2 regions of the Priestia sp. LL-8 genome follow, and region 2 is predicted to be linked to the other one. Evidence: a T-box and tRNA genes for the amino acid it is inferred to sense, from the RefSeq annotation. Region 2 holds a T-box; the other holds one or more tRNA genes.
The links. The T-box of region 2 lies ahead of thrS (threonine--tRNA ligase). A T-box ahead of a tRNA ligase gene usually reads a tRNA of that ligase, here a tRNA-Thr.
Positions count from the first base shown of each region.

Region 1 (7,270 bases), 2.2 Mb from region 2:
CGCTCAGGGTTAGTCGGGACCTAAGCCGAGGCTGAAAAGCGTAGGCGATGGCCAACAGGTTGATATTCCTGTACCACCTCCCCGCCGTTTGAGTAATGGGGGGACGCAGTAGGATAGGGTAAGCGCGCTGCTGGATATGCGCGTTCAAGCAGTTAGGCTGATGAGTAGGCAAATCCGCTCATCATAAAGGCTGAGCTGTGATGACGAGGGAATTATAGTACCGAAGTTCCTGATTCCACACTGCCAAGAAAAGCCTCTAGCGAGGCGGGAGGTGCCCGTACCGCAAACCGACACAGGTAGGCGAGGAGAGAATCCTAAGGTGATCGAGAGAACTCTCGTTAAGGAACTCGGCAAAATGACCCCGTAACTTCGGGAGAAGGGGTGCTCTGGTAGGGTGTATAGCCCGAGAGAGCCGCAGTGAATAGGCCCAGGCGACTGTTTAGCAAAAACACAGGTCTCTGCGAAGCCGCAAGGCGAAGTATAGGGGCTGACGCCTGCCCGGTGCTGGAAGGTTAAGAGGAGGGGTTATCCTTTGGGAGAAGCTCTAAATCGAAGCCCCAGTAAACGGCGGCCGTAACTATAACGGTCCTAAGGTAGCGAAATTCCTTGTCGGGTAAGTTCCGACCCGCACGAAAGGCGTAACGATCTGGGCACTGTCTCAACGAGAGACTCGGTGAAATTATAGTACCTGTGAAGATGCAGGTTACCCGCGACAGGACGGAAAGACCCCGTGGAGCTTTACTGTAGCCTGATATTGAATTTTGGTACAGCTTGTACAGGATAGGTAGGAGCCTGAGAAGCCGGAGCGCTAGCTTCGGTGGAGGCGTCGGTGGGATACTACCCTGGCTGTATTGAAATTCTAACCCGCGGCCCTGATCGGGCCGGGAGACAGTGTCAGGTGGGCAGTTTGACTGGGGCGGTCGCCTCCTAAAATGTAACGGAGGCGCCCAAAGGTTCCCTCAGAATGGTTGGAAATCATTCGTAGAGTGTAAAGGCACAAGGGAGCTTGACTGCGAGACCTACAAGTCGAGCAGGGACGAAAGTCGGGCTTAGTGATCCGGTGGTTCCGCATGGAAGGGCCATCGCTCAACGGATAAAAGCTACCCCGGGGATAACAGGCTTATCTCCCCCAAGAGTCCACATCGACGGGGAGGTTTGGCACCTCGATGTCGGCTCATCGCATCCTGGGGCTGTAGTCGGTCCCAAGGGTTGGGCTGTTCGCCCATTAAAGCGGTACGCGAGCTGGGTTCAGAACGTCGTGAGACAGTTCGGTCCCTATCCGTCGTGGGCGTAGGAAATTTGAGAGGAGCTGTCCTTAGTACGAGAGGACCGGGATGGACACACCGCTGGTGTACCAGTTGTCTTGCCAAAGGCATCGCTGGGTAGCTATGTGTGGACGGGATAAGTGCTGAAAGCATCTAAGCATGAAGCCCCCCTCAAGATGAGATTTCCCATAGCGCAAGCTAGTAAGATCCCTGAAAGATGATCAGGTTGATAGGTCAGAGGTGGAAGCGTGGCGACATGTGTAGCTGACTGATACTAATCGATCGAGGACTTAACCAAACTTTAAAAGCGTAAGCTTTACTCAGCAAACTGTTACCTAGTTTTGAGAGAACAAAACTTTTTAAAAAAGTCTTGCTTTCTTTATCAAATCATGTATAATATATTATGTCTGGTGGCGATAGCGAAGAGGTCACACCCGTTCCCATACCGAACACGGAAGTTAAGCTCTTTAGCGCCAATGGTAGTTGGGACTTTGTCCCTGTGAGAGTAGGACGTTGCCAGGCTATTATTATTCCACAGTAGCTCAGTGGTAGAGCTATCGGCTGTTAACCGATCGGTCGTAGGTTCGAGTCCTACCTGTGGAGCCAACTGGCCCGTTGGTCAAGCGGTTAAGACACCGCCCTTTCACGGCGGTAACACGGGTTCGAATCCCGTACGGGTCACCATTTATTTTTATCTACATAATAGTGGAGGATTAGCTCAGCTGGGAGAGCACCTGCCTTACAAGCAGGGGGTCGGCGGTTCGATCCCGTCATCCTCCACCACCGTGCCGGTGTAGCTCAACTGGTAGAGCAACTGACTTGTAATCAGTAGGTTGGGGGTTCAAGTCCTCTTGCCGGCACCATTTATATCGGAGGGGTAGCGAAGTGGCTAAACGCGGCGGACTGTAAATCCGCTCCTTCGGGTTCGGCAGTTCGAATCTGCCCCCCTCCACCATCTTTATTGGGCTATCGCCAAGCGGTAAGGCAACGGATTTTGATTCCGTCATGCGTTGGTTCGAATCCAGCTAGCCCAGCCATAGAGAGCCATTAGCTCAGTTGGTAGAGCATCTGACTTTTAATCAGAGGGTCGAAGGTTCGAGTCCTTCATGGCTCATTTTAATAAGCGGAAGTAGTTCAGTGGTAGAACACCACCTTGCCAAGGTGGGGGTCGCGAGTTCGAACCTCGTCTTCCGCTCCATTTCTATATAAAAAAAGATATTGGGGCCTTAGCTCAGCTGGGAGAGCGCCTGCCTTGCACGCAGGAGGTCAGCGGTTCGATCCCGCTAGGCTCCACCATACATATAAACGTACAACCTTTAAGCAATTTGCTTAAAGGTTTTTTTGTGCAGTTTCTACAAATTAGAATTGTATATATATTCAAAAAAGTGTCGAGTTGAGCCATCGCTCATTTAGCCGTTACAATAAGAGAGTAGCAACATTTGTGATGGGGGGACATATTATGAATAAGCTTTCAATTATTGGAGTACCGATGGATTTAGGTCAAACTCGCCGTGGGGTCGATATGGGGCCAAGTGCGATACGATATGCAGGTGTCATTGAACGCATCGAGAATATTGGCTATAGTGTAGAAGATAAAGGGAATATTGAAATTGCCTTAGCTGAACGAGTACATAGTGATGAAAATACAAACTTAAAGAATTTAAAAGCTGTAGCAGATGCTAGCGAGAGGCTTGCTCAGACCGTAAGTGATGTTATTACAAATAAAAGGTTTCCTTTAGTGCTAGGGGGAGATCACAGTATCGCTATCGGAACACTAGCAGGAGTAAGTCGTCATTATAAAAACTTGGGCGTGATTTGGTATGATGCACACGGAGATTTGAATACAGCAGATACGTCTCCTTCAGGAAATATTCACGGTATGCCATTGGCGGCAAGTATAGGTGTAGGAGACGAAGCATTGACTCGAATTGGTGGTTATACACCTAAAGTTAAGCCTGAAAATATTGTGATTATCGGAGCACGTTCTTTAGATGAAGGAGAAAAAGAGCTAATAAAGGAAAAAGGCATTAAAGTGTATACGATGCATGAGATAGATCGAATGGGCATGACAAAAATAATGGAAGAAACAATTTTATATTTGCAGGATAAAACAGATGGCGTTCATCTATCACTCGATTTAGATGGACTGGATCCACATGATGCACCTGGAGTAGGAACACCAGTTATCGGTGGAATAAGCTATAGAGAAAGTCATTTAGCTATGGAGATGTTGGCAGAATCTCAGCTAATCACTTCTGCTGAGTTTGTGGAAGTGAATCCTATTTTAGATGAACGGAATAAAACAGCTACCGTAGCTGTTGCATTAATGGGCTCACTTTTAGGAGAAAAATTAGTATAAAACATTAATACCTACCAAAAGGTACATGAAATATATATGAAGATAAAAAAAAAGAAGCTCTTAGTTCAGATTCGAGAGCTTCTTTATATAGAGAAAAACTTTTCATATTCATTTAATAAACCATCTAGCTCTGAACTTACTCTCACCACTGTTAGTGATGATAAAGGGTTTTCTGCTGCAAGAGTGACCATGTTATTTCTACATTCTTCAATTTGATTCAAAAGGTTCTCTTTTGTATGAGTCAAGCTTTCCACTCCTCTTCTTTTCATCTATACTAATTACATAACCTACGTACGATCTTTTTAAACGTATTTGACAAATTTTTGTTAAAATAATTAAGCATAAGTGAAACTTTATGATAAAGTACACGTATATATACTATCCCGCAATGGGCGGAGGTAACCGTTACATGGATTTATTATTAAAAAGGAAAATAAAAAAAGTAAAAAAAGGTGACCAGGATGCGTTTGCTGACATAGTAGAATATCACAAGGATAAACTTTTTCATCTATGTTATCGAATGTTAGGAAACCGGGAAGAGGCGCAAGACGCTGCACAAGAAGCGTTTATTCGAGCCTATGTAAATATTCATAGCTATGACACAAGTAAAAAGTTTTCCACCTGGTTATATCGAATTGCTACAAATCTTTGTATTGATCGAATTCGTAAAAAAAAGCCAGACTATTATTTAGATGCAGAAGTAGCCGGGACCGACGGGTTAAATATGTACTCTCAAATAGCTGCCGATCAGGCCTTACCAGAGGAAGAACTAGAGCAAGTAGAATTGCAAGAATTCATTCAGTCGGAAATATTAAAGCTACCTGAGAAATATCGAACTGTCATTGTCCTAAAATATATAGATGAGCTGTCGTTAAAAGAAATCAGCGATATTTTAGACCTGCCGCTTGGTACGGTAAAGACTAGAATTCACAGAGGACGTGAAGCTTTAAGAAATCGACTTCGCCACTTGTAAGGAGTGAACTAAGAATGAAATGTCCAAAAATGTATGTAAATCTCATTCATGAACATTTAGATGGAGATATTACAAAAGAAAATGAACTATTATTAAAAGAGCATTTGCATCAATGCAAAGGTTGTCAGCAGCATATGCATCAGTTAAAAAGAACCATTGCATTTGTGCAAAGCACTTCTCATATAGAATTACCTATGAACTTTACAGCAGGTGTTATGGCTGGGTTACCACGTGAGAAGAATCGAATTCGAATGAATAGATGGTTTACAAACCACCCGATTCTTAGTGCAGCTGCTGTATTTGTGCTGTTAATGTCCGGCACGGTGTTTTCAGCTTGGGAAACGGATGAAGACTTTTCTGTTTCAAAGCAGCCGAACCTAGTCATTCACGATAAAACAGTCGTTGTACCGAAAGGTGAGACCGTTAAAGGTGATATTACTGTGAGAAATGGCGATATTAAAATTGAAGGAAAAGTAGATGGAAACGTTACTGTTATACATGGTGATAAGTACCTAGCTTCTGCAGGAGAAGTGACAGGCAATATTGAAGAGTTAGACAAGATTTTTGACTGGGTATGGTATAATGTCAAAACTCATGCCAAACAAGCTGTTGACTTTTAATAGTTGAAACATAAAACCGTCCGCTTATCTTGTTAGAGAGGAACAGTGGACGGTTTTATTTATATAAAAAGAAGGCTACATTATATAGGAACAAGGATTTAAAAATAAGATGTAATTTACAGTGTAATTTTGTTTTATGGTATAATAAAACGGTTATGTTATCTTTATTACATATATAGAGGAAGTGAGAAGATGCCTATTGGAGACCTGCCAATCCTCTCATATTTAGGAAAAATTGTTGATGTTCTCCTGGTATGGTTCGTCATATATAAATTAATTATGGTCATAAGAGGTACAAAAGCAGTACAGCTTTTAAAAGGAATCACGGTGATTTTAGTTGTCCGCTTTATAAGTAACTTCCTTGGACTAAATACGCTACAATGGTTAATGGACCAAGCGTTAACGTATGGGTTTTTAGCTATCATTATTATCTTCCAGCCAGAGCTGCGCCGAGCGCTTGAACAGCTTGGGAGAGGACGTTTGTTTTCACGCAGTAATTTGCCTGAAGAAGATGAACGTACCGTTACGATTGAGGCGATTATAAAAGCAACGCATTATATGGCTAAAAGACGCATAGGTGCATTGATCTCAATCGAAAGAGAGACGGGTATGGGTGATTATATTGAAACAGGTATACCGCTCAACTCTAATATTTCTTCTGAATTATTAATCAACTTATTTATACCGAATACACCACTTCATGATGGAGCAGTTATTTTACAGCGGGATCAAGTAGCCGCTGCAGCATGTTACTTACCTTTATCTGAAAGTCCTTTTATTTCAAAAGAATTAGGTACTCGCCATCGTGCTGCTGTAGGAATAAGTGAAGTAACAGATAGTGTGACTGTCATTGTATCTGAAGAAACTGGAGGCATTTCTGTTACCAAAAATGGTGAATTGTATCGTGAATTGACAATTGATACATTGAGAGAAATGCTAGAAAAAGAATTAGTCACAACTTCTAAAGCAACTTCTTCCACTCGTTGGCAATGGAGGTTGAAGAAGAATGGATAAATTGATGAATCGATCGTGGGTTATGAAAATTATCGCGTTGCTGTTAGCCTTCATGTTATATTTATCTGTTAATTTAGATGATGGTGCGAGTTCATCAAATAAGTTTCTGAACCGAAGCAGTTCTGCCAACACTGGAGTAGAAACATTAACAGATGTTCCGGTTCAAGTATCCTACAATGAGAAGAACAGAATTGTAAGAGGTGTTCCGGATACGGTTATTATGACACTGGAAGGTCCTAAAAATATTTTGGCTCAAACAAAGCTACAAAAAGATTATCAAGCTTATATTGACCTTGATAATTTAAGCTTAGGGCAGCATAGAGTCAAGGTTCAGTATCGAAATATCTCTGATAATTTAAACGTAGTGGTTAAGCCTGATATTGTAAACGTAACAATTGAAGAACGCGATTCAAAACAGTTTTCAGTAGAGGCAAGCTATGATAAAAACAAAGTCAAGAATGGATATGAAGCAGGGGAAGCAACCGTTAGTCCAAGAGCCGTCACGGTAACGGGCGCATCAAGTCAATTGGATCAAGTTGCTTATGTGAAAGCTATTATTGATTTAGATAATGCTTCAAAAACAGTTACAAAACAAGCAACTGTTGTCGCACTAGACAAGAATTTAAATAAATTGAATGTAACAGTTCAACCAGAAACGGTCAATGTAACAATCCCGGTGAAAAATATTAGTAAAAAAGTGCCGATCGATGTGATTCAAGAAGGCACGCCAGGCGACGGTGTCAACATTACGAAGCTAGAGCCTAAAACAGATACAGTGAAAATTATTGGTCCATCTGATTCTTTAGAAAAAATCGATAAAATTGATAATATTCCAGTCGATGTTACTGGTATTACGAAATCTAAAGATATTAAGGTGAATGTCCCTGTTCCAGACGGAATAGATAGTGTAAGTCCTAAACAAATTACCGTTCACGTGGAAGTAGACAAACAAGGTGATGAGAAAGACGCAGAAGAAACGGACGAAAGTACAGCTGAGACTAAGTCATTTAAGAATTTGCCGGTTTCTTTAACTGGTCAA
Region 1 is NZ_JAZAQH010000001.1:156,933-164,202, forward strand. Features, by position in the region: rRNA gene U9R83_RS00890 (23S ribosomal RNA) at 1-1,563, shown strand, start outside; rRNA gene rrf (5S ribosomal RNA) at 1,672-1,787, shown strand; tRNA gene U9R83_RS00900 (tRNA-Asn) at 1,797-1,871, shown strand; tRNA gene U9R83_RS00905 (tRNA-Glu) at 1,875-1,949, shown strand; tRNA gene U9R83_RS00910 (tRNA-Val) at 1,973-2,048, shown strand; tRNA gene U9R83_RS00915 (tRNA-Thr) at 2,053-2,128, shown strand; tRNA gene U9R83_RS00920 (tRNA-Tyr) at 2,137-2,220, shown strand; tRNA gene U9R83_RS00925 (tRNA-Gln) at 2,228-2,302, shown strand; tRNA gene U9R83_RS00930 (tRNA-Lys) at 2,307-2,379, shown strand; tRNA gene U9R83_RS00935 (tRNA-Gly) at 2,389-2,463, shown strand; tRNA gene U9R83_RS00940 (tRNA-Ala) at 2,486-2,561, shown strand; gene rocF (arginase) at 2,725-3,624, shown strand; gene U9R83_RS00950 (aspartyl-phosphate phosphatase Spo0E family protein) at 3,708-3,869, opposite strand; gene sigW (RNA polymerase sigma factor SigW) at 4,034-4,597, shown strand; gene U9R83_RS00960 (anti-sigma factor family protein) at 4,612-5,217, shown strand; gene cdaA (diadenylate cyclase CdaA) at 5,410-6,231, shown strand; gene U9R83_RS00970 (CdaR family protein) at 6,224-7,270, shown strand, end outside.
Region 1: it has a tRNA-Thr gene. The T-box ahead of thrS (threonine--tRNA ligase) is inferred to sense a tRNA for this amino acid. The anticodon was not compared.

Region 2 (7,270 bases):
GCTAAAATACAGCCATGTTGTTTTAGGAAGATTAATCATTAAAAATAAACAAGATAATACAGATAAAATTGGTAAAACCGGGACAAACGGCATTGTAAATCCACGTTTTAAAGTTGGGTGCGTTTTACGTAAGATGATAATGCTGACGCCCACCATGCCGAAAGTTAAAAGAGCTCCGATATTTGCTAAATTCGCAAGTTCTTTTAGATCGATAAATCCTGAAATTAACGCTCCGATAATCCCTACTAGCCAAGTAGAAAGAATCGGAACTCCTGTTTTCTCGTTTGTTTTGGCAAATGCTTTTGGCAGCAAGCCGTCGCGGCTCATCGAGAATAAAATGCGTGTTGCTGCATAAATGTAGGCGAAAATAACAGCCATGATTCCAATGACAGCTCCTGCAGCAATAACTCCTGCCACTGCATTTTGTCCTACTGAATGAAGAACATAGGCCATTGCTTCTGGAACATTCAGTTCCTTGTAAGAAACAACTCCTGTCATAACAAGGCATACTGCTACATAAATAATCGTGCAGATCACGAGTGAACTAATAATTCCAATTGGCAAATTGCGCTGCGGGTTCTTTACTTCTTCTGCTGATGTAGATAAAGCATCAAAACCTAAGAAAGCAAAAAATACGGCCGCTCCCCCTGTCACAACACCTTCAATTCCATAAGGCATAAAAGGAGTCCAATTAGACGGCTTCACATAAAAAGCCCCTACAATAATAAAGAGAAGGATAATAAATAATTTAACAAGCACCATAAAATTATTCACTTTTTTACTTTCTTTAGTTCCTCTTGAAAGCAACCATGTAATAAGAAGTGTAATACAAATGGCAGGAAGGTTTACCAGGCCTCCATTTGCAGGGATCGTAATCAATTCTTTTGGCAGTGAAAAACCAAAACCTTCTAAAAAATTGTTAAAATAAGAAGACCATCCATTTGCTACTGCTGACATCGTTAATAAATAGACGGAAAGCAACGTCCATCCCATTAAGTGCGCTACCACTTCTCCGATGGTTGCATATGTATAAGTGTAAACGCTCCCAGATACAGGTATAGTTGAAGCAAATTCCGCATAACACAGCGCTGCAAATCCGCATACAATAGAAGCCAATATAAAAGAAAAAATAACGGCTGGCCCAGCATCGTTAGCAGCTACTAAGCCTGTTAATACTAAAACCCCTGTTCCTATTACGGCTCCAATACCAAGAAGAGTCAAATCGAATGCTCCTAATGTTTTGACTAGAGATTTGTTTTGACTTTGTTCTAATAATTGCTCGATTGACTTCTTTTTAAATAGTTTTCCCATTGCACTCTCTCCTCTCTGTTACCACTCATCCCTTAAAAAAACTTGAAAATGACGTCTTTTCCCATTCGGCTGCGCATTTTTACTTCAGATACAGAATCAATTATATAGAAATAATTACTAACTTGTCTATTAGTATACTAATATCATTATATATATTTCAAGAGTTTTTGTAAGCGATTTCTTAATATCACTCTATTTTGGATTTATAAACTAAATAATAACATTATCATTGTGCTTATGTATAATAAGTTTGAATAAAAATAATATTCTAAAAAATTATTTTATATGTTTTTAGATAACTTTTTTACTAACTATCTTCAAATATAAATTCCTGACATAGAGATTATTTAGAGAATGATGAATGTTTTATCTTACCGGGTGTTATAATGATGAAAACTGAAGTGTATGAAGGGCGGAGAAAGATGATTAACTTACTTATTGGCTGTATTCTATTAGCACTAGGAGTGTACTTTATGTTTAAATTTCTTTTTTATTCTCCTTCTAAAAAGAAGAAAGCTCAGCAAAATACGAACAAATTGTCCGATGAGGCTTCAGCTTCATCAAATACAAGCGATTCGAATGGAATAAGATAATTTTTTTCACAAAATACCGGCGTTTGTCTAATGCAAAAGTTACACTGCCGATATATAATATTTTATACCCTTCTAGTTCAATATTCCCTTCATTTTGGTGTAAGACAAGATGAAGGGAATCACTATCCGACTTAAAAAATCGGATTTTTCTATTTAGCAAGGTAAATGGCTTCAATAAACTCCGTTTGAATTTTTTTCTTTATTCAAGTTTACAGCTGCCTCTTCCACACTTATTGTTCCTATATTTTTCTTCCCATGCTTTCGCATAGCAAGCGATTCATCTTCCACTTCTTTATCTCCTATCACAGCCATATAAGGAACTTTCAGCATTTCTGCTTCTCGAATTTTTAGCCCTATTTTTTCAATGCGATCATCTACTTCCACACGATATCCTTTTAACTCCATCTCGTGTTTCACTTTATATGCATATTCCATATGCGGCGGTGAAATAGGCAATAGTTTGAGTTGAACAGGAGCCAGCCAAAGAGGAAATTGACCTTCGTAATGTTCAATCAAGATGGCCATAAATCGTTCAACGGAACCGTATATAGCGCGGTGAATCATTACGGGACGATGCGGTTTATTGTCTTCCCCAATATACATACAGTCAAACTTCTCTGGCATTAGAAAATCAAGCTGAACTGTTCCACACTGCCAGCTGCGACCTAAGGAATCTAAAATATGAAAATCGATTTTCGGCCCATAAAAAGCTCCGTCTCCTTCATTAACCTGGTAATCTAAGCCTTTTTCACTTAACACAGATTGAAGCGACTTTTCTGCTTGGTTCCATGTTTCAATATCTCCCATGAATTTTTCAGGTCGTGTGGATAGCTCCACTTTGTAATCGAAGCCAAAATGTGAGTAAAAGTCATGGATAAACGCTAGGATGCGGCTAATCTCAGCTTCAATCTGACTGAGTTCTACGAATAAATGAGCGTCGTCCTGTGTGAATGAACGGACTCTTAGCAATCCGTTTAAAGAGCCAGAAAGCTCGTGGCGATGAACTAATCCAAGCTCTGCGTATCGAATCGGAAGTTCTCGGTAGCTTCTTCGTTTGCTGTTAAACAATAAAATGGCTCCCGGACAATTCATCGGTTTAATCGCATAGTTTTGTTTGTCAACATTTGAAAAATACATATTCTCATGATAGTGCTCCCAGTGTCCTGATTGTTCCCATAGCTCCTGTTTCATCATGATTGGTGTTTTTATCTCCTGATAGCCTGCTTTGTAATGCTTTTGTTTCCAGTAGTTTTCTAACTCATTTCGAACAATCATTCCGTTAGGTAAGAAAAACGGCATGCCAGGAGCTTCTTCCATCGACATAAACAGCTCCAGTTCTTGACCTAATTTTTGATGATTTCGTTTTTCTGCTTCCATTTGTTTTGACATGTTCATTCCTCCAATATGTTTTTATTCAACAAAAAAGCCGCACTCATCCCTAGTAAAGGGACGAATGCGGCCGTGGTACCACCCTAATTCCGTAAAATACCCATACGTATTTTACGCTCAAAAAAGATAACGGTTTTACCGATTGCAGTTTCAGTTATGCACGTTCCCTGCAATAGCTCTAAGGTGGTAAATTAGATGATTTCTTAAGGGCTCTCAGCCAGTGACCCTATTCTCTGCGAAGAAAACAGCACCTAATTCATGTCCTTTTCATTGCTCGTATATTCATTTTTTCTACATAAAAAAAACCGCACTCATCCCTAGTAAAGGGACGAATGCGGCCGTGGTACCACCCTAATTCCGTAAAATACCCATACGTATTTTACGCTCAAAAAAGATAACGGTTTTACCGATTGCAGTTTCAGTTATGCACGTTCCCTGCAATAGCTCTAAGGTGGTAAATTAGATGATTTCTTAAGGGCTCTCAGCCAGTGACCCTATTCTCTGCGAAGAAAACAGCACCTAATTCATGTCCTTTTCATTGCCAAATACTGTTTATTAGTTGTTAAAAGCGATTATAGTGTATAAATTTAACAGAAGTCAAGAGATAATTTTTTATTTTTTAATGTTATAGGATTACTTTATGTTTAAATTCCTCAAAAGTTACTTAGGAATACATGAACTTAAAAAGTTTTTTATTATAATATTAAAAACTGTTTTTTATTCTTGTTTTTACACAATAAAGGCGAATAAGAAAAATATTAAAAGCGCGGATTTATTTTATATACGCTTTATCAACGAAGTAAGATACAATACTTCTCCAAATCAGAATAAGTAACATAGCACCCGTATCATCAAACTTTTATTTGTATACTAAAATATTAAATATGCCTTTTCTACTCATAAAAATATTCAACTTATATTCGTAGAAACTATTTTGTTATCTATCATTACGCGGAAGCTCATCAAGCATGATTCCACTTTGCGGCAAAATCCGTTTTTTCCTGATTTGCTCTTTAAGAATAACATCAAGCTGCCGTTGAATTTTCCTTGTTTCATTTGTCGAAAAATACGGGTGAGCCAGATTTACTGTTTCCAATGGATCTTTGGTCAAATTGTACATTTCAATTTGATCGGGAACCCCTGTTGTTTTGGGGGTAGTAAGACTTACTGGGTAACCTTCATATTGCTCTCGGTGAACGACTTCATCCGGTTCGTCAGATGTTGACCAAAATTGCAGATTATCATGGTAGCGAGCGTATTTCCAAATTTCCTTTCCTGCCGCTGACGAAAACTCTACAATGACCGCTTGAATGTGATTAGGCTGATCAACTGAAGGGTAGCTTTCTTTTAAAAAATTTGTTTGATGAAGTCCTTTTGTTGGGTCATCATCCGTCATGAAGAAAATTGGCGTTTTTTCTTGATGGAGTGTTGTTTCTCCTAGCAACGTGCCAGATAGGTCTCGCCCAACAAGTGGATGTACTTCCGTATGACTTTTTTGAAGTTGTTTTTGAACAGCGGAAGCATCGATATTAGCCAAACTAAGCATTGTCGGGATCAAGTCAACGTGACTAGTCAACAGGTCTGTACGTTGATAGCTAGGAAACAAATGCTTGTTGTGAATGAGAAACGGCACATGAATAGATTCTTCATACATGTTGTACCATTTTTGATGTAGTCCTCCGTGAGCCCCAAGCAAATCACCGTGGTCAGACGTAAAAATAATAATGGTATTTTCATAGAACGAAGATTGTTCGATGGTGCCAAGAATTTTTAAAATTTGTTTATCAACATTTTTTTGAAGCTGATAATATAAGCGCCGGTAGAAACTAGAATTTGGCGTCGGCTGCAGCGCTTTTGGGTAAATGTATTTATAGCTGCTTTGAGCGCTAGGCTTTGTTTGTAAAGATTCTCTAATGGTAGGTGGCGGCTCGATGTCCGGAATTGTCTCGTCAATAGAAAACTGAAACATAGGAAGGTGTTTGGTAATCGCTCCGAACAGCGCAATGTCATGCGGGTTCACAAACGAAGCTACCATGAGCCAAGGCTGCGCAGTCTTTTGATATTCTAATCGTTGGATAAGCTCTATGATTTCCTCTGCATATATTTTGTCTCGTCCACTCACTCCAATGGCCGCAGATGAACCAGAATTGTGCGGGTTTCTCCCTTCCGGCTCTGGACCAATCCACTCTGAAAAACCAAACTTTTCAAGCTTATTAGCCCGTTGATAGAGGCGCTCTTTTTCTGGATCCGGTCTTCCTGTTTGCATCTGGTAGCTAGAAAAAACGTTGTGTGTTCCTGGAATTAAGATGTTCTCATCAGAAATATGCCATTTTCCTTTATAAAAGGTTTGATACCCAGCCTGCTTAAAATAATCTCCCATCGTTGGGACGGTATTAGGCTGCAGCCAAAACATATCAGGATCTTGTGACTTCTTTGCGATACCTTGCGTTTGCGTAACTCCGTGCAAGGAAGGGTACTGCCCTGTAAACAATGTAGCTCGACTCGGTGAACAGGCTGTAGAACCGACGTAGTGACGAGTAAAGGCCATTCCATGCTGTTTTAAAAATTCATGTGCTTTTAAATGTTTTTTTCGCCACTTTTTTACTTCTTTACTTTCATATACGGGTGGAAATCGTTCTTCGTCCACCATAATTAACAAAAAATTAGGCTGCTCCTTCATGTTTACTCCTCCGCGTGTTTATCAAATGTTCTGTATTGATAAACTATGTAAAAAGTACTTTTTTTAGAAGAACGGAGTACGGTTCATGTCTTTTTATACCCAAACAAAAAAAGACTTGGAGGATTTCTCTAAGTCTTTCATAGCTCATTTCAATACGATATTTCTTATTTTTTGTACGTTTTTAGGTGCTGATTTCGTTTATAGGTACCAATTATACTAGGCATACCTACAATTATGCTTATCATAAAACTCCACATCATGTAGCGCTACTCCCATAAAAAAAATGAGCTGACCGACCAGAGCTAACCATGAAGCTATCCAAGCAAACATCATATTCTCTTTCAAGTTATCACCTCATATTTTTAATAAGGTTGTTCTACTGTTTATTTTATGTACATAACTAAAAAAGCTAATGGCTACGCTTATCTAGCCATTAGCTTTTTCATTATTTTGCGAATACATGATGCCCTATTTTAATTGTTTCTTGTTTTTGGCGCAGCCATTGATCTCCCGTTTTATCAGGGTTAAAGAAGAATAATGAACCTTTTCCTTGACCTTGGAAGTTAATTGCTTCTTCTACAGCTTTTTTTGAACCCTTGTCTGCAGGTTTATTAATTTGACCGTTGCTGACTGGGCTGTACTGACCTTTTTGATAAATAACGCCTTTTACAGTGTCCGGGAATTTGCTGCTGTCGACTCTATTTAATACAACTGTCGCCACGGCTACTTTGCCTGCGTACGGCTCTCCTTTGGCTTCAGCTGATACAAGACGAGCTAATAGTTCTTTATCATTTTTATTTACTTGAATGTGCTGTTCATGAGCGGGCGCTGCAGCGAATGCTGAGTAACCTGCACCAAAACTTGGGATAAGCATTGCTATAGCGATCACTAGTTTCTTTATCATAAAAATAAAAAGCCTCCTTGCTATTTCTTGACGTGGTTCATATGCTAGCAGAAAGATAAGAGTCTTTCATTGCAAAAAATTATCCAGTTCCAAAAGAAATTGTATATTATCGTATTTTTTTAACTATTTTTCAGCATATAAAAATATAACTTTACTCATTAAATATGAGTTGCATTTCATTCTTTAGTGGTTTATGATATAAAAATATAAATAGTAATGATTACGATTTTCAAGAAGGACTTTAAGAAAGGATTGATTATTTGGCTAAAAAATCAAAAATAGCAAAAGAAAATCACCGACAAGCACTTGTCGAAAAATATGCTGAGTTAAGAAAACAGTTAAAGGAACAAGGAAATTATAATGAACTACGAAAGCTTCCTAGAGACTCTTCTT
Region 2 is NZ_JAZAQH010000001.1:2,332,816-2,340,085, reverse strand. Features, by position in the region: gene U9R83_RS11820 (amino acid permease) at 1-1,311, opposite strand, end outside; gene U9R83_RS11815 (hypothetical protein) at 1,698-1,904, shown strand; gene thrS (threonine--tRNA ligase) at 2,076-3,293, opposite strand; T-box leader at 3,347-3,573, opposite strand; T-box leader at 3,615-3,841, opposite strand; gene U9R83_RS11805 (sulfatase-like hydrolase/transferase) at 4,231-5,973, opposite strand; gene U9R83_RS11800 (cell wall hydrolase) at 6,419-6,877, opposite strand; gene rpsN (30S ribosomal protein S14) at 7,138-7,270, shown strand, end outside.